3 regions of the Pseudomonas cannabina genome follow, and region 2 is predicted to be linked to each of the others. Evidence: predicted binding sites of a transcription regulator. Region 2 holds the regulator's gene; each other region holds the start of a gene.
The links. The regulator FliA, encoded in region 2, starts transcription of late flagellar genes. The targets are predictions, from matches to a motif close to CTAAAGTTTNNNNNNNNNNNGCCGNTAA.

Region 1 (6,015 bases), 1.6 Mb from region 2:
TGATTCGATCCTTCGGATGTCTGGCTGGACAAGTCGCGGATGCTGACCAGACTTCTGTCGACCTCACGAGCGACCTGAGCCTGCTCCTCGGCAGCGGTCGCGATCATCAGGTTGCGCTCGTTGATCTGGCTGATGGAGTTGGTGATCTCAAGCAGTGCCTTGCCAGCGCCGTTGGCCATTTCCAGGGTTTTGTGTGCCTGCACGCTGGTTTGCTCCATCGCCGTCACCGCATTGCCGGTGCCGGTCTGAATCGAGCCGACCATCTGTTCGATTTCCCGGGTCGATTGCTGAGTGCGGTGCGCCAGTGCCCGGACTTCATCCGCAACCACGGCGAAGCCTCGCCCGGCTTCCCCGGCGCGCGCAGCTTCAATCGCCGCGTTGAGCGCCAATAGGTTGGTCTGCTCGGCAATGGCGCGAATCACATCCAGAACCTTGCTGATGTCGGTGGCCATGACGGCCAGACCTTGCACTTCGGTGGACGTGATCTGCACCTTGGAGACCATCAGATTGATTGCTGTAACCGTTTCATCCACTTGCGCACGCCCGGCCATGGCCGCCGCACTGGATTGCGAGGTCACTTCCGAGGCCGATGCGGCGTTACTGGCCACTTCTTCAACCGCAGCGCTCATCTGATTGACGGCGGTTGCAGCCATCTCGATCTCGTTGCTCTGACGCTGAATGGTGCGGGAGGCGTCTTCGGTCACTGCATGCATTTCTTCCGAGGTGGCGGCCAATTGCGTGGAGGAGTCGCCAATCAAGGTCAGGGCACTGCGCAGGTTAGTTTGCATGGCCGCGAGTGCAGCAATCAGTTTCGCCGCTTCATCGGTGCCATTCTCTGGAATGTCCTTGCTCAGGTCATTGCCGGCAATGCGTTGCGCGATGCTCAGCGACTCGCCAATCGGCCCGGTCAGGCTGCGGGTGTACAGCCAGGCGAGGAGCAGGGTGGTGATGACACCCACTGCGATGAAAATACCCACCAGCCACAAGGTTTGCTGATAGGCAGTGTCTGCGGCATCACCGGCTTTTTCAGCTTTACCGTCGTTGATCGCAATCAGTTTCTTGAGGGTGTTTTCGACCTGATCGGCCGAATTTTTCATTTCGCCGTTGGATATTAGTACTGCAGCTTCAAGGTTACCTGCGGCAACCAGGGCCAGATAGCGATCCTGTGTCACCTGGTAATCGCCATTGGCTTTAGTAAGCTCGCCGAAGGCTTCGCGTCCTTGCGGGGTCACGATCAACTTGCCCAGTGCATCAGAAAAGCCTGCGATCAGCGAGCGTGACTGCTGGATGTCGTTGAGCGCCTTGGTCTTTCGATCCTGCGGTTCGATCGGGTTTCGTACGCGAGCATTATTACCCCGGATAGTCACGAACTCGCGATCCATCGAAGCGAGCAGTTTCACGCTCGGCAGCACATTGTTTTCGATAAATTTTTCCGCAGCGTTGAGTTCAGCCGCTTGACGCAAAGCAAGCAGTCCCAAGGCAATGATCATCAGGCAGAAGACACCGAAACAAAGTGCCGAACGTGGGGCCAGGTTGAGTTTTCGCAGGATCATGGATATTTCTCCGGAGGGGGCAAAATGCTATCGCCCTCAAACGGATTAACTTGGCTGTAAAAGAGTGACCAAATGTTTCAGGGTGGTTGCAAAATCAGATTCCGCACCTGTAGCTATTGGGTGCAATCCTCTGAATCAACGTTTTTCCATACCCGCCATGAAGGTATCCACTGCACGCTCGACCATGGCGCGGATCTGCTCGATGCTCAGCGGCATGGGCGCCTGCTGGTACAGGCGAATGTCGGTCTCTGCAGTCAACAACGAGGTAAGCTGCAGCGCTGCAATGTGCGGATCAGTGTCACGCAACTGTCCCTGTTGCATGGCCAGGGTCATCAGCGAGGTCACCGTCTGGAGGCACTCTCTGGGGCCTGAGTCATAGAACATCATGCCGATGTCCGAGTGCCCTGATTCAGCGACCACCATGCGATAGACGGCAAGTGCCTTGTCATCATTGATAAGCACCATAAGCATACGCTCACCGAACCGGGTGAACAGCGTCCTTAAGTCGATCTCCGTATCTTCGCGAATCGCCAGCTCGGAGACTGCGTCGGCGAGGTGCGCTGTCGCAAGCCTGTTGACCACCGCAATGAACAGTTCTTCCTTGGAAGGGAAGTAGCTGTAGATCGTTGCTTTAGAGCCGCCCATGCGTTTGGTGACTTCATTCATCGAAGCGCGCTCGTAGCCCATTTCAAGAAAGACGCTTGCAGCCGCATCGATAATGGCTTCGCGGCGAGCTTCAGTACGCACCTTCATTGATATCCTCAATCCCTTAGTGAACCGTTCGGTACAGTAATCACAAAATTCTCTAGACTGGAACTGAACCGTTCGGTACGATTTCAGCCGGTTGCGTGGAGCTTACTGGAAAAGGAGGCCCAGATAAATGCCGATAGAGGGATGCTCCTTTAATTCTGCCAATTGACACGTGTTCAACGATGGAGTGAACAGGTCCATGAACATCATCGATTTCAAGAAACCCGTTAAAAGCTCCCTTCGTGGAAATACGTCAGCAGCACCGGTGCTCGAGAAAGTACTGACCGTGATCCTGAAAACCGACGTTCCTGTGCTCATGGGCATCTGCAGCGATGGTTTGCGCAGTAACAGCCTGATCCTGGGCGGTGAGTTCCACGGCGAGTTCATCAGCGGTACGGTACTTTCCGGCGGCAGTAACTCGCTTGTCGAGTTGTCATCCGAACTCGCCTTTCTGGACACTCGTTTTACGCTCATTACCCGACTGGGCGAACTGATCAACGTTGAAAGCAGGGGCGTGTTGTGCATGGATGAAGCCGGGCAGCAAGAACTGCAGAACGGCGTCTGGCCAATCAGCGAAGGCCATTATCAATGCACGTGTACGCCTCGCTTTCGGGTTTCCCTGGGCCCTAAGGAGGCGCTGATTTATTCGATTTTTCGTCCCTGCAACGCTCTGGAGGCCTTGATTTATCTGGGGGCAACAGCTGGGTTTTAGAATAAATCAGCGTCTCCCTAATGAATGGCTGGAAAAAAGCGCCTTCATCGGCAAGATCGACTACATCCATGCCAATGAAACCTTGATCAGCTTTTATAGAATGAAGTGCTGATTCCAGCAATGGCAAACAGTGCGCGCCTGAACTCATCGTTCAGGCGCTGAAGCCGGCCAACTAGAACGTGACGCTGGCGCTGAGGCGCGCAGTGCGGGGTTCACCGACGTTGACCTGCAGCTGGCTACCGGTGCTGGACGGGTAATACTGTTTGTCGAACAGGTTATCGACGTTCAATTGCAGACGTGTCTTGTAGCCCGCCATCGGCACGTCCCAGCGCAGGAACGCATCGGCCACGGTGTAGCTGCTCATGTAGAACGTATTGGCGGCGTCGCCAGCCCGCTCGCCAACGTAGCGTGCGCCGCCGCCGGCGTGCCAGTCGCCGAGTCCGGACGGAACTTGCAGGTGATGAGTGAGGTACAGGCTGGCGGTGTGTTTCGGCGCCTGACTCAAACGATTGCCCTTGGTTTCAGGGTCATCGAGCACTTCGGTGTGCGTGTAGGCGTAGGTGCCGATCATGTCCCAGCGCTCTGCGATACGGCCGGTCACGTCCAGTTCCACGCCCTGCGAGCCGACTTTGCCAGCCGCTTCGCTGACGCCGGTAACGCCGGTGGCAGTCTCGACGTTTTTCTTTTCGATGTCGAACACGGCGAGGTTGACGTTGAGCTCCGGTGCCAGCGCATATTTGGCGCCGACTTCGTAACTGCGGCCCTCTTCAGGGTCGAACGTTGTGCCGTCGTCGTTCACGTCTTCGTTGGGCACGAACGAGCGGCTGTAGTTGCCGTACAGCGAAAGATCGTCGTTGACCTTGAACACCAGGCCTGCCATCGGCAGGAAGATATCGTCATTTTTGTCCAGGTTGGTGTCGCGGCTGGCACCCATTCCCTGCGCGATATACTGGTCATAGTGCTGATAGCGGCCACCGAGGACCAGAATCCAGCGGTCGTTAAGGTGCCAGTTATCCTTGATATACAGCGACGTGGACGTCAGCTGATTGCTGAGGTTGCTGGTGGCCCGATTGACAGTGCTCGGTTCGGCCAGGCTGCCATAGCTGGGCGAAAAAATATTGAAACCGCCCTGAATCGCATTGCGATAGGTCTTGCCGCGATACTTGTCGGAGTCTTCCTGCTCGGCACCGATCAACAGATCATGTTGCTGGCCCAGAATGTCCTGCTTGCCGATGAAGTCCCAGCTGGCATAACGCGTTTCGTAATCATAATGACCGCCATTGGCCTGGCGACGCAGCACACCGCTGCTGGACAGGGTGCTGGGCTGAGCGATCGAAAGGCTGTAACGGTCGTTGTTCCAGCCGTAGGTGAGGCGGGTTTTCCAGTCGTCGCTGAGCTGGTACTCGAACCGTGCGGTCGCTGTTTCGCTGATGCCGACCGTGTTGGCCCATTTTTCGTCCAGCCGCTTTTTATAGCTGATATCGGCCGGATGACCGTTAGTGAAGACGGTGCCGCGGTCGAACGGGCTGATGTAATCGTTGTATTCATAGGCCAGCGTCAGGCTGGCGCGTTCGCCGGTCCATGACAGGGAAGGGGCGATCAGGGTGTGTTGATCAACGCCATAGTTGCGCCAGTAATCTTCGCTCTGACGTTCGGCCACCAGGCGGTAGGCCAGCCCCGAGTCGCCCAGCGGGCCGGTGGTGTCGACGCCAAAGCTGCCGCCGCCTTCGCTGTAGGCGGAACCACTCAGGGTGGTGCTTTGCACATATTGCGGCTGCTTGCTGATCACGTTGATCACGCCGCCCGGTTCCATCGCGCCGTAAAGCAGCGAGGCCGGGTCCTTGAGCACCTCGACACGCTCGGTGGTCGCGCCAAAGTTTTTCGACACCACCGAGCGCACACCGTCGCGCAGGATCGAGCCATCATCGTTGGTGCCAAAGCCGCGCTTGACCAGCGAGTCCTTGGTATTGCCCAGCGTGTTGCCTTGACTGACGCCGCTGACGAATTTCATGGCGTCGTCCAGCGAGCGCACGTTGTAATCGGCAATGGTCTGCGGCGTCACGACGTTGACCGACTGAGCTTCCTCCTTGATCGGCACATCGCTCTTGCTAGCGGTGCTGTTGCTCCTGGCGCTGTAGCCTTCCTGGCTTTCGGTGGCCGCAGCAGAAACCTGAGTGGCGGGCAACGTAGCGGTTTCTGCGGCGTTGACCAGGCCGCTGGACAGCATGGCCAGCGACATCGCGGACAGCAGGAAAGGGCCTTTAGGGCGAATGCGGTGGGAGGAGGTGCTCAAGGAAGGTGCTCTGTCAGGACGTTAATAGCAATAATTGTAATTTGATATTGATTCTCATGTAAATAAATGATTCTTTCTGTGTCCGCTTTCATTGGCCGTCGTAGCCGGCAAGAATGGTCCCGACCACTGCGCCGTTCAGCAGAGCCACAAAAAACAGCACAGTCTTTGAGTGAGGGCTGGCAGATTACTGTTCCATGCCTGGCGCTGTCTAACCGGCGTTCTGCTGCGCCTGATCGTGTGTGCTGACCTGTGGCGATGAAGCCGGAGCATTGAGTAGCGCCTGAATGGCCCGGCCATAGGCGGGTTGCCCGAGTTGCATGCTGTTGTTGTGCGTGCCGCCCGGTATCAGCAACAGTTTTTTCGGCTCCCTGGCCGCTTCGAACAGTTGCTCGCTGAAGCGCGAGGGCACGTACCTGTCGTTGGTGCCATGGACGATCAGTACCGGCATGTGAATGTCGGCGATCTTGTCCAGCGAGTCGAATTTTTGTGACAGCAGCCAGCGTACCGGCAGCGATGTGTTGGCCAGCGCGGTGGCGACGTCGGCCAGATTGGTGAAGGTCGACTCTATGATCAGCCCACGGGCCTGAAGCTGCGTGGGGGCTTTTTCGGCATCCTGGCCCAGCTCGGCAGCCAGATCCACGGCGACCGCACCGCCCAGCGAATGTCCGTAGATCAGTCTGCGTTGCGGGTCGGGCTGCAACTGCTTC
Region 2 (6,015 bases):
TGTTGTGGAAGAAAGAAAATCAGGTCAAGGTCGAAGCCATTGCCGAAGTGCAGCGTCAGCAAGACCTGCTGCCGTCTCCGACCCGCGTTCAGGATTCCAAAGAGCTGGGCTGGGACGACGTGACCCCGATCGACATCATCGGCCTGGAAGTGGGTTATCGCCTGATTCCGCTGGTGGACCGCAATCAGGGTGGTCAATTGCTCGCGCGTATCAAGGGCGTGCGCAAGAAGCTCTCTCAGGAGCTTGGCTTCCTGATGCCGACCGTGCACATCCGCGACAATCTCGATCTGGCCCCCAGTGCCTATCGCTTGACGCTGATGGGTGTGATCCTCGCCGAGGCCGAGATTTATCCGGATCGCGAGCTGGCGATCAATCCCGGGCAAGTCTTTGGCACGCTGAACGGCATCACCGCCAGAGACCCGGCGTTTGGCCTCGAAGCGGTCTGGATCGAAATCAGCCAGCGCAGCCAGGCGCAGTCGCTGGGCTACACGGTGGTGGACGCCAGCACTGTGGTCGCGACGCACCTCAACCAGATTCTGTACAAGCACTCCCATGAGCTGATCGGCCATGAGGAAGTCCAGCAGTTGATGCAATTGCTGGCCAAAAGCTCGCCCAAGCTCGCTGAAGAGCTGGTTCCAGGTGTGTTGTCGCTGTCGTCGCTGCTCAATGTGCTGCAGGCGCTGCTGGCCGAACACGTGCCGGTGCGTGATATCCGCAGCATCGCAGAGTCCATCGCTAACAACGCCGGAAAGAGTCAAGATACCGCCGCGCTGGTCGCGGCAGTGCGGGTCGGTTTGAGCCGCGCAATCGTCCAAAGCATTGTAGGCGTTGAGCCGGAGCTGCCTGTTATCACTCTGGAGCCAAGGTTGGAACAGATATTGCTCAATAGTCTACAGAAGGCTGGTCAGGGTCAGGAAGAAGGCGTTTTGCTTGAGCCGAGCATGGCTGAAAAGCTCCAGCGTTCGTTGATCGAGGCCGCCCAGCGTCAAGAGATGCAAGGGTTGCCGGTGATTCTTCTGGTAGCAGGTCCGGTCCGGGCGATGCTGTCACGATTTGGACGGTTGGCTGTACCGAACATGCATGTGCTGGCGTATCAGGAAATACCGGACAACAAGCAAGTAACCATCGTAGCGACTGTCGGGCCAAACGGCTGAGGTAGTGAGTCATGCAAGTTAAGCGATTTTTCGCCGCCGATATGCGTCAAGCCATGAAACTGGTTCGCGATGAGCTGGGCGCTGAAGCGGCCATCATCGGTAACCGGCGGATTGCCGGTGGCGTAGAGCTGACTGCTGCTTTGGATTACAAGCTGTCTGCCCTGGCCCCGCGCGTACCGAACATGGAGCTTGAAGATGAACTGCGCAAAACCCAGTCGCGCATCGTCTCCGCTCAGGCTGAATTGAACAATCGCAGCGACAGTGATACCTCGGTCAACCTTCAGCTGTTTTCCGGCAAGACCGGCAGCGCTGCCGACACGCACATTGAACCGACGCTCGAAGAGCCGCCACGCCCGTTTGCCTACGCGCCGGCACCTGCCGCAGAGCCTGCTGGCGGCCAGCGCGCCTTTGACTCGATGCGTTCGGAACTGAATGGCCTGCGCGAGCTGCTGGAAGTCCAGCTCGGCTCCCTGGCCTGGAATCAGCTGCAGGGCAGCCGCCCGCAGCAGGCCAACCTGTGGCGCCGTCTGCAACGTGTCGGTCTGTCCGGCCCGTTGTCCCGCGATCTGCTGTCGATGATTCCGGATATCGACGAGCCCCGTCAGGCCTGGCGCATGTTGCTGGCGCACCTGGCGCGGATGATCGCAGTGCCTGACGTCGAGCCACTGGAAGAGGGCGGTGTGATTGCCATGGTCGGCCCGGCTGGCATGGGCAAGACCACCACGCTGGCCAAGCTCGCCGCACGCTACGTGCTCAAGTACGGCCCGCAGAACATCGCGCTGGTCAGCATGGACAGTTTTCGTATCGGTGCTCAGGAGCAGCTCAAGACCTTGGGCCGCATCCTCAACGTGCCGGTCACTCATATCGATCCTGGCCAGTCGCTGGTTCAGGCGTTGGAGCCACTGCTGCGCAAGCGTGTGGTGCTGATTGACACCGCCGGGCTGCAAGCCAGCGATCCGGCGTTGCGCATGCAACTGGAAAGTCTCGCTGGTCGTGGCATCAAGTCGCGTAACTATCTGGTGCTGGCCACTACCAGCCAGAAGCAGGTCCTGACGGCGGCCTATCACAGTTACAAACGTTGCGGTCTGGCGGGGTGCATTTTGACCAAGCTCGATGAAACAGCCAGCCTCGGCGAAGTCCTGAGCCTGGCAATCAGTCACGAATTGCCAGTGGCCTACCTCACGGACGGCCCACGTATTCCTGATGATCTGCACATTCCACGGCGTCATCAGTTGGTCAGTCGTGCCGTGAGTGTGCAGATGCATGATGAGCCTAGCGAGGAAGCGATGGCTGATATGTTTGCTGACCTCTATCACACCCCTGGCAAGAGAGTGGGTTAAGTGATGGATAGTATTGGAATGTCCCTGCATCAAAGGTCTGCCAGGCATTGTTCATTTGTGAATGTGCGGTTCTCTGTGTGGTTTCGGTCTACGCAAGACAAGGTAAAGAAATAACATGGGCAGCATGCATCCCGTACAGGTGATCGCGGTGACCGGCGGCAAAGGTGGCGTCGGTAAGACTAACGTGTCAGTGAACCTCTCACTGGCCCTCGCCGAGCTTGGCCGGCGCGTCATGCTGCTGGATGCCGATCTTGGTCTGGCCAATGTCGACGTTCTGCTCGGGCTGACACCCAAGCGCACGCTTGCCGATGTGATCGAGGGTCGCTGCGAATTGCGCGACGTTCTGTTGCAGGGCCCGGGTGGCGTTCGCATCGTGCCTGCCGCTTCCGGCACGCAGAGCATGGTGCATCTGTCCCCGGCCCAGCATGCCGGTCTGATCCAGGCGTTCAGCGAGATTGGCGACAACCTCGATGTGCTGGTGATCGACACGGCGGCCGGCATCGGTGAATCCGTGGTGAGCTTTGTGCGCGCTGCTCAGGAAGTCCTGCTGGTGGTGTGCGACGAGCCCACGTCGATCACCGATGCCTACGCCCTGATCAAGCTGCTCAATCGCGACTACGGGATGAACCGCTTCCGGGTGCTGGCCAACATGGCCCAGAGCCCGCAGGAAGGGCGCAACCTGTTCGCCAAGCTGACCAAGGTCACCGACCGTTTTCTTGACGTTGCCCTGCAGTATGTGGGCGCCGTGCCGTACGACGAATGCGTGCGCAAGGCCGTGCAGAAACAGCGTGCCGTCTATGAAGCATTCCCGCGTTCCAAATGTGCACTGGCGTTCAAGGCCATTGCCCAGAAGGTTGATACCTGGCCGTTGCCAGCCAACCCGCGGGGTCACCTCGAGTTCTTCGTCGAGCGACTCGTCCACCAGACCAGTGCGGGGCCTGTGCAATGACTGCGAGCGGCTATCAGATGTACAGCAAGAGTTCTCGTAATTCGCAATACGAGTTGATCGAGCGGTATGCGCCGCTGGTCAAGCGTATCGCCTACCACCTGCTGGCGCGTTTGCCGGCCAGCGTGCAGGTGGAAGATCTGATTCAGGCCGGCATGATCGGTCTGCTTGAGGTCTCCACCAAATACGATTCCACCAAGGGTGCGAGTTTCGAGACCTACGCAGGCATTCGCATTCGTGGCGCGATGCTCGACGAAGTGCGCAAGGGTGACTGGGCGCCACGCTCGGTCCACCGCAATACACGCATGGTAAGTGACGCAATTCGCGCAATTGAAGCTAAAACCGGACGTGACGCTAAAGATCACGAGGTTGCGGCCGAACTCCAGTTGAGTCTTGATGATTATTACGGGATTTTGAATGATACCTTGGGCAGCCGCCTTTTCAGTTTCGACGACCTGCTGCAGGACGGCGATCATGAAGGGCTGCACGAGGATGGCGCGAGCGGTTCGCTCGAGCCGTCGCGCGACCTGGAAGACGAGCGCTTCCAGGCCGCGTTGGCCGATGCAATTGCCAATTTGCCGGAGCGTGAGCGTCTGGTGTTGGCGCTGTACTACGACGAAGAGCTGAACCTCAAGGAAATCGGAGAGGTTCTGGGTGTCAGCGAATCGCGAGTCAGTCAGTTACACAGCCAGTGCGCAGCTCGTTTGCGAGGGCGTTTGGGGGAGTGGCGAGCGCGTTGACGGCAGTGCGCGGCATTTGTCGCGCGTTGTCTGCATGCCGGCTGTGCAAAGCGTTACGTGGTAACAGGAAAGACGAGGCAAAGGCCTGTCGGGCAGTGTCTCGATGGGCTTTAGTCGCAGTCTCGATTGTCGTTGTGCCAAGCCCGTCGCCGTTTCGTATAGCTGGGAGTGTGCTGTGCCAGTATTGAGTGAACAGCGTGTTCAGGTGCTGAACGCGTTAAAGACTGCTTGGAGGTCGAATTGGACAAGAACATGAAAATCCTCATCGTTGATGACTTCTCAACGATGCGGCGGATCATCAAGAACCTGTTGCGCGATCTGGGGTTTACCAACACGTCGGAAGCGGACGATGGTCTGACCGCATTGCCGATGCTGCAGAGCGGTGCTTTTGACTTTCTGGTGACGGACTGGAACATGCCTGGCATGTCCGGTATCGACCTGCTGCGTCAGGTGCGTGCGGATGAACGGCTGAAGAGCCTTCCCGTGCTGATGGTCACTGCCGAAGCCAAGCGTGAGCAGATCATCGAAGCTGCTCAGGCCGGGGTGAACGGTTATGTAGTCAAGCCATTCACGGCTCAAGCGCTGAAAGAGAAGATCGAAAAGATCTTTGAACGCGTCAATAGCTGATGCATGCCGTGAGGGCGCTATGGATAACACTGATTCGATGGCCGACTTTGAGTCGACCCTAAAAAGACACGCGCAGGAACTCGTCACCAGCCTTGAAAAAGGCCGTTTCGGCGAAGCTGTGCAGCTGATCCATGAGCTCAACCAGACACGCGACCGCGGCCTTTATCAGGAAGTGGGCAAGCTGACTCGTGAGTTGCACAGTGCAATCGTCAATTTCCAGATCGATCCGCACATGCCTCAGGCCGAAGAGGTGTCGCAGATCACTGACGCCACCGAGCGCCTGTCGTATGTTGTACGGCTGACCGAGAATGCGGCCAACCGCACCATGGACCTGGTCGAGGAAAGCACGCCGCTCATGAACGGTCTGAGTACCGACGCCAAGGCGTTGAGCGAAGATTGGGGGCGTTTCATGCGCCGTGAAATCGGTGCCGAAGAATTTCGCGAACTCGCCAAGCGGGTCGATGGTTTTCTGACGCGTACCGAGAAGGAAACCCACGAAGTTTCCACCCACCTCAACGACATTCTGCTGGCCCAGGATTACCAGGACCTCACCGGTCAGGTCATCAAGCGTGTTACGCAACTGGTCACCGAAGTAGAAGGCAATTTGCTCAAACTGGTGCTCATGGCCAGTCATGTCGATCGCTTCGCTGGCATCGAACATGACGAAGAATCCATCCTTGCTGAAAAAGATCCTAAAAAACATCTCGCCAAGGGTGAAGGTCCGCAGATTCATGCCGATAAACGTGAAGACGTCGTATCCGGACAGGATGATGTAGACGATCTGCTATCGAGCCTCGGCTTCTAAGGTCTGTTGACGGTTAATTTTAGGGAGCACCCCATGAGCTTCGGCGCCGATGAAGAAATCCTTCAGGATTTTCTGGTAGAGGCCGGCGAAATTCTGGAGCAGTTGTCAGAGCAATTGGTCGAGCTGGAAAGCCGACCGGATGATGCTGATCTGCTCAATGCAATTTTTCGCGGTTTTCACACTGTAAAAGGGGGCGCCGGCTTCCTCCAGCTCCATGAGCTGGTGGAGTGCTGCCATATCGCCGAAAACGTGTTCGACATCCTGCGCAAGGGTGAGCGACGCGTTGATTCCGAACTGATGGATGTGGTCCTGGAAGCTCTGGACGCCGTCAACAGCATGTTTGGTCAGGTACGTGAACGGACTGACGTAACGCCCGCTACACCGGAACTGCTGGCCGCGCTGG
Region 3 (6,015 bases), 1.1 Mb from region 2:
TGGGTGCACGCCGAGGGAGTATCAGGTGAAGGGGAGTGTGGCGGAGCACCATTAGCCGAGCTCCACCCATCAAGCAGCCACCAGGCGTATTGTCCAGAAGTCAGACGACAGATTCGGGTCCATCAGGTAACTGTAGGGCATGGTGAAGTAGCCCTCCATGCCCCATGCGACACCCCATGAGTTACGTACTATGAAACGCTGGTGAGCATCGTCATAACCGACCACCAGCACGCAGTGCCCGCCGAGCATCTTTTCCGCATGGGCGGGCATCGGTGCGTGTCCGGTCTCGGCAACTTTCTTGCTTTCAAAGCTTTCGTACACCGCAAAACCAATGATGAACGGGTATCCCGACGCCAGACAGCCTTTCATTTGATTGAGGTGTTGCGCCACTTTCTGATAAGAAACGGCTTTGTATTTTCTGGCGTCTTTATAACAGGCGGGTGGAGGTTTGATTGCGAACTTGGCAATGTCGTAGGGCCACTCTTTTTCCGGGCAGTCGCCTTGGGCTGCAACCGTTTTGATGCCGTTTCGAATCATCGCACCGCTGTCCGACTTCACGGTATGTTGGATCACGCGTTCGTTGTAATAGATAAATAAACGCGATGGCTCGAAGGCGGGCTTCAGTTTCTGTTTCATCCGGTCAAACTGAATGGCTGCTGCAATGCCATTGGCCGTGCAACTGCCAAGTTGTCCCTGGTCATAGACGGGAGGGCAGTGTTTTCTCAGGTCAATCGAGTGCGGAAGTGCTGTCAGCGTAGCAATGGGGGCCGCGTATAAGTGGTCGCGATGATCCGGCAGGTCTCGAATCCAGCCATACTGCTTTACGGTATAGGTCATCATCTGTGTCCTGTTGAAAGGCGATGAAAACATCATTGAACGCAGGTGCGAACAATAAGGCCGCTGGCACCATGTAAGCAGGTTTGACTCAGTGAATCAGTGAAGATATTTTTAGTGCTTAGTGTGCTAAATGTCGCCCAGATAGCCATCATTGATGATGTTTTGCGATTGGCAATAAGGCTTCTTGATACGGATGTTTGATAGTGTATTTTGGCATCTACAGTGCGCGTCCAGCCCCACTCATAAACATCCTGACCGCCTGATCTACCAGTCTCTCCACCTCGGACATCGGCATGGGTGCAGGTTCCTGCTGGAACAGCCGCTCGCCGGTTTCGGCTGTTAATAGAGACAAGAATTGCCTGGCCCTCAATCCGGGGCAGGCGTCGGCCAGGTCTCCACTCGCCATTGCACGCGACATCAGGTCCGAAAGTACGTCGATGCACTGACTGGGGCCGCTGTCATGGAACAGCTTGCCGATGTCTGAACGACCGGATTCCGACAGAACCAGTCGGTAGACATTGATGGCTTTTGAGTCGTGGGTGAGCACGCTCATCATCTTGCGCCCGAAGCGGACCAGTGTTTCGTGCAGCGCACTGTCGTCCGATGCCTGCAGCAGAGAGGCCAGAGCATCATACAAATGGGAGGTTGCGTACATCTTCACCACGGCGCCGAACAGATCCTCTTTGCAGCGAAAGTATCCGTAGAGCGTCGCTTTCGACCCGCCCAAGCGTCGTGACACCTCGGTCATCGAGGCGCCGTCGTAGCCGAGTTCGAGAAATACATCGGCGGCGACTCCGACAATGGTCAGGTGACGTGCTTCGGTGCGTGCTTTCATCAGTCCTCCATAAGCGTACCGAATGGTACATTTAAATTGACAGCGCGTCAGCTCCGGGCTAAAACATACACCGCCGTACACTTATGAGTTTCCGGTGCCGGGAGGCAGCAGCTTTTCACTGCACAGCCTGTAATCGTCGAGTGTGTGCTCGACAGTGACGTTGCAAAACGGCGACGTTGCAAGAAGAGAGGTAGAGGCATGCAAACGATACAGTTACATGAAATGCTGACTGTCCATTTACACATCGACACGCCGCAATCACTATTCCAGCCTCGGCAAGGCCAACGCAGCAGCAGCAGCAGCAGCAGCAGCAGCAGCAGCAGCAGCGGGATACTGGGAGGTGAGTTTCAGGGCCAATGCCTGCGAGGCAAGGTTGTTCCGGGGGGCAGTCTTTTTCTGGTCGCGCAGGATGAAGAACTTGTGCGATTCAGCCTGTATTACACATTGTTGACCGACGACGGCGTCAGCATCGATGTCGTTGGCGAAGGGCTTACTGCCATTGATGGCACTCCCGGCAAGGAGCCGCAGGACAGCGTATTACGGATAGCGGCGTCCTTCAGTCGCTGTACCTGTAATATCCAGTTCAGCGTCCCGGCAGGTGACTATCAATACCTGCAAACACATCTTTACATAGGCCGGGTCCATGTCATGACCGGCAGCGACGAGATGACGATTAGTATCTTCCAGGTTGACGAGACCTGAGGCCTCGCCAACGCTTCACGCCTGATCATTACTTCGCGGCAAAGAAACTCAGCCCCTTACCGATCGCACAGGCATAACTTACCGCGTTGCCCACTGGCTGATACCCCGGAACACTCAGCGTCGTCATGCTGAAATCAGCGGTACCGTTGGAACGGATCTGATAGCGGATGAATTGCTCGATAGGCTTGTTATCGCGGTCCAGAGTGAAATGGGTATCGGAGAACGCCAACGTACCGTCCGCCGTGATGCGGTAGGTTTCTATGCGTTTGCCGCCTTTGGTCTTCGAGGGCTCTGCGCCTTCGACCGAGGATTTGCACTGCCCCAGGTCAATCACGACGGCTACCGATTCTCCGGTATTCAGCGCCTGGGTGATGGCGGGGTAGCTTTTGAGTTCTTCACCTGCATGGGCGAGGGTGGGCAGTGAGAGTGCGAGCAACAGCGCGAAGTGACGTTTCATGGCTTCTCCAGCAATGCAGACTGGCCAGGTGCGCCAGTCAAGTCCGGGGTAGGGTTAGGGGCAAGGGTAATAAAAGCAGGACCAACCCTAGCACAAGGTATTTCCCCGGTGGGCCGCAAATAACAGTGGCACCGCTCTGGCACGGTATTCTTCATCCTTTCTGATCGATGGCCGATAGCGTTGCAGGCGCTAATCTTATCGTCAACCACTGGAAGGGATTGAACATGCTGAGACAGCTGAAGATTGCCGCGCGGACGTCTGTCTGCTTTGCGCTGATGGTCGTTCTGGTAGTAGGGCTCGGTATTTTCAGCCTCGTGCAGCTCCACAGTATTCGTGAACAATCACTGGAGATTGAAAACGACTCGCTGCCGGGTATTGCACTGGGTGATGACATCGCTCTGGCATTCGAAAAAACCCGTACCGCCGTGGTCAAGATGCTGGCGATTCAGGACGCCGCTCAGGTGGCTGAAGCCCACGCAGATTTCATCGATAAAAAGGCCGGCTTTCAAAAAGCCATTCAGGCGTACAGCCCTGTCATCACCGCTGATGACGAAAAAATGCTCGTTACAGGGCTGGCAAACGATTATCAGACCTACACCGACAAGGCCGAGCAAAGCTACGAGCTGGGCAATGACAGCCAGGCGACTGCGGGCAGGCAGGCTGCATGGACCGACATGAGGAGGCTCGCTGACACGATTGAGGCGTCACTTGGCAAACTGGAAAAAATCAACGATGACTCCGAGGCTGACTCCAGCGCGGCCGCTTCGCAAGTCTTCGATAGTGCTCTGGTGGTGACCCAAGTGGTCATGCTGTTGACAGTGTTGATTACCGTGCTGCTTGCCTGGCGCCTGACAAAAAGCCTGGCGGTGCCCATCAGTCTGGCACTGCTGACCTCGGAAACCATTGCAGCCGGTGACCTGCGCCCGACCTCGATCAACCGGGAAGGCGTCGACGAGGCCGCCTTGCTGTTGCAGTCCATGGAGCGCATGCGCGGCAGCCTGAGCAAAACCCTGACCCAAGTGGGTGATGCCGCTCACCAACTGGCGTCTGCCACTGAGGAGATGAGCGCGCTGATGGTCAACAGCAATGCCGACCTGGTGGTGCAGAACAGCGAGATTGAAATGGCCGCCACCGCCGTGACCGAGATGAGCCAGGCGGTGGATGAAGTGGCACGTAATGCGGTGACGACTTCAGAGGAGTCGAAGGCCTCTTCGCTGTCCGCTCGCAAGGGGCAGGATGAGCTGGCCCAGACCGTTACCTCCATTCTCGAGTTGACCCGTAACGTCGGCACGGCATCGGTCGAAGCCCAGGCACTGGCGACCCGCACACTGGACATCAGCAAGGTGCTGGATGTCATTCGCGCTGTCTCCGAGCAGACCAACCTGCTGGCCCTTAACGCAGCGATCGAGGCGGCGCGAGCAGGCGAGGCAGGGCGTGGGTTTGCGGTGGTGGCAGACGAAGTGCGTGCTTTGGCACATCGCACCAGCGAATCGACCCGCGAGATCGAGACCATGGTCGGGCATATTCAGATGGGCACCAAAAGCACGCTGGCGGCGCTTGAAGTCAGTACCGAACAGGCACAGCGCACCAAGCAGCAGGCCGAATCGGCGAATGCCGTACTGGCGACCATTGCCAGCTCGGTCGTGATCATCGACGAGCGCAACACGATGATCGCCAGCGCCTCGGAGGAGCAGGCACTGGTTGCCAGAGAAGTGGACCGCAATCTGGTGCGGATTCGCGACCTGTCGACGCAATCGGCAGTCCGCACCGGGCAAACCGGCAGTGCCAGTCAGTCGCTGGCGGAGCTGGCCAGTGGCCTGACCACCACCTTGAGGCAGTTCAAACTCAGTTAACCGTAAGCGCGTCGTCGCTGTTGTCCAGGCAACAGCGAATCGACAATGTGTTCGGCACCTGCGCCCGCAAACTCCCGCTGATGCTCAGGTCTTGTGGGGCGAACTTGCTCGCGAAGCGGTCAGTCCCCCGAAAAATATGGCGTCTGGACCCTTGTTTTCATGAGCGATGCGGATTGCCGCCCCGGTCACTCCTGCAGGCGCCTTCGGTCACATCGCGACTGCAGCCAAAGCCCTGTTTTTCGGGTTCTTCAACCTTTGTGCAAAACAATAAGTGCGTAGCGCCAAGGCTTTGGGCATGACCTGTGCACTGCTGATCGGGATCGTTTTCCTGAGCCAGCGGAGCTACCCGAATGCCTGATGCCGTTCCTGTTGCCAAGCCAACCCCTTCCACGCCAACCCGCCTGTCTGCACTTTGGCGCACTATGGCGCTGACCCTGTTTGCCACCAGCCTCGCTGCAACGGCGCATGCCGATGACAGTGACGTGCCTTCGCTGGCGGGCAAACGCATTGCGATCAGCATGACTGGCACTAGTCACTACTTTGATATCAAGACGTTTCAGGCTCAGGTCGATGAGGTCAAACGCCTTGGCGGCACGCCGATCACGCTTGACGCAGGCCGCAATGACAAGAATCTGGTCAATCAATTACAGACCGTGGTCACGCAAAAACCGGATGCAGTCATCCAGACCCTGGGCACGCTCAGCGTTATCGATCCGTGGCTCAAACGCATCAGCAAGGCAGGCATTCCGCTATTCACCATCGATGCGCCGTCGCAGTACAGCCTCAACAACACCACGTCCGACAACGTCGCGACCGGCAAGGCGCTGGCCGGGCAGTTGATCAAGGACGCAGGCGGCAAGGGCAATATTCTGGTATTCAACGGTTTTTATGGCGTGCCGGTCTGCGCCATTCGTTATGACCAGCTCAAGCTGGCGCTCAAGGATCATCCGGAGCTGAAAATCATCGAGCCCGAACTGCGTGATGTGATTCCCAACACGGTTCAGGACGCTTACTCGCAAGTAACGGCGTTGCTCAACAAATACCCCAAAGGCAGCGTTACGGCGATCTGGGCAGCCTGGGACATTCCGCAACTGGGTGCCAGCAAGGCACTGATCGATGCCGGGCGTACCGAGATCAAGACCTATGGCGTCGATGGCACGCCGGAAGTGCTGGAACTGATGCGCCGTGACAACTCGCCAGTCGGTGCAGTGGTTGCGCAACAGCCTGCGCTGATCGGCAAGACCGCCGTGCAGAACGTCGCCCGTTATCTGGCCGGGCAGCGTGATCTGCCCAGGGAAACACAGGTTCCGACGTTGCTGACCACCGCGGCC

Region 1: a site for FliA is predicted at 1,581-1,608, ahead of BLT55_RS05190 (methyl-accepting chemotaxis protein). Genes of this name have one in related genera too.
Region 3: a site for FliA is predicted at 2,924-2,951, ahead of BLT55_RS07600 (methyl-accepting chemotaxis protein). Genes of this name have one in related genera too.

What each region holds. Positions count from the first base shown of each region.
Region 1 is NZ_FNKU01000001.1:1,093,212-1,099,226, forward strand. It holds gene BLT55_RS05190 (methyl-accepting chemotaxis protein) at 1-1,553, opposite strand, end outside; gene BLT55_RS05195 (TetR/AcrR family transcriptional regulator) at 1,689-2,306, opposite strand; partial or broken gene BLT55_RS05200 (DUF3237 domain-containing protein) at 2,503-3,127, shown strand; gene BLT55_RS05205 (TonB-dependent siderophore receptor) at 3,188-5,254, opposite strand; gene BLT55_RS05210 (alpha/beta hydrolase) at 5,517-6,015, opposite strand, start outside.
Region 2 is NZ_FNKU01000001.1:2,739,695-2,745,709, reverse strand. It holds gene flhA (flagellar biosynthesis protein FlhA) at 1-1,154, shown strand, start outside; gene flhF (flagellar biosynthesis GTPase FlhF) at 1,166-2,494, shown strand; gene fleN (flagellar synthesis regulator FleN) at 2,610-3,443, shown strand; gene fliA (RNA polymerase sigma factor FliA) at 3,440-4,180, shown strand; gene BLT55_RS12800 (chemotaxis response regulator CheY) at 4,433-4,807, shown strand; gene BLT55_RS12795 (protein phosphatase CheZ) at 4,827-5,612, shown strand; gene BLT55_RS12790 (chemotaxis protein CheA) at 5,646-6,015, shown strand, end outside.
Region 3 is NZ_FNKU01000001.1:1,609,638-1,615,652, forward strand. It holds gene BLT55_RS07575 (XylR family transcriptional regulator) at 1-55, shown strand, start outside; gene BLT55_RS07580 (C1 family peptidase) at 70-837, opposite strand; gene BLT55_RS07585 (TetR/AcrR family transcriptional regulator) at 1,055-1,672, opposite strand; gene BLT55_RS07590 (DUF3237 family protein) at 1,871-2,374, shown strand; gene BLT55_RS07595 (VirK family protein) at 2,403-2,831, opposite strand; gene BLT55_RS07600 (methyl-accepting chemotaxis protein) at 3,056-4,684, shown strand; gene BLT55_RS07605 (sugar ABC transporter substrate-binding protein) at 5,035-6,015, shown strand, end outside.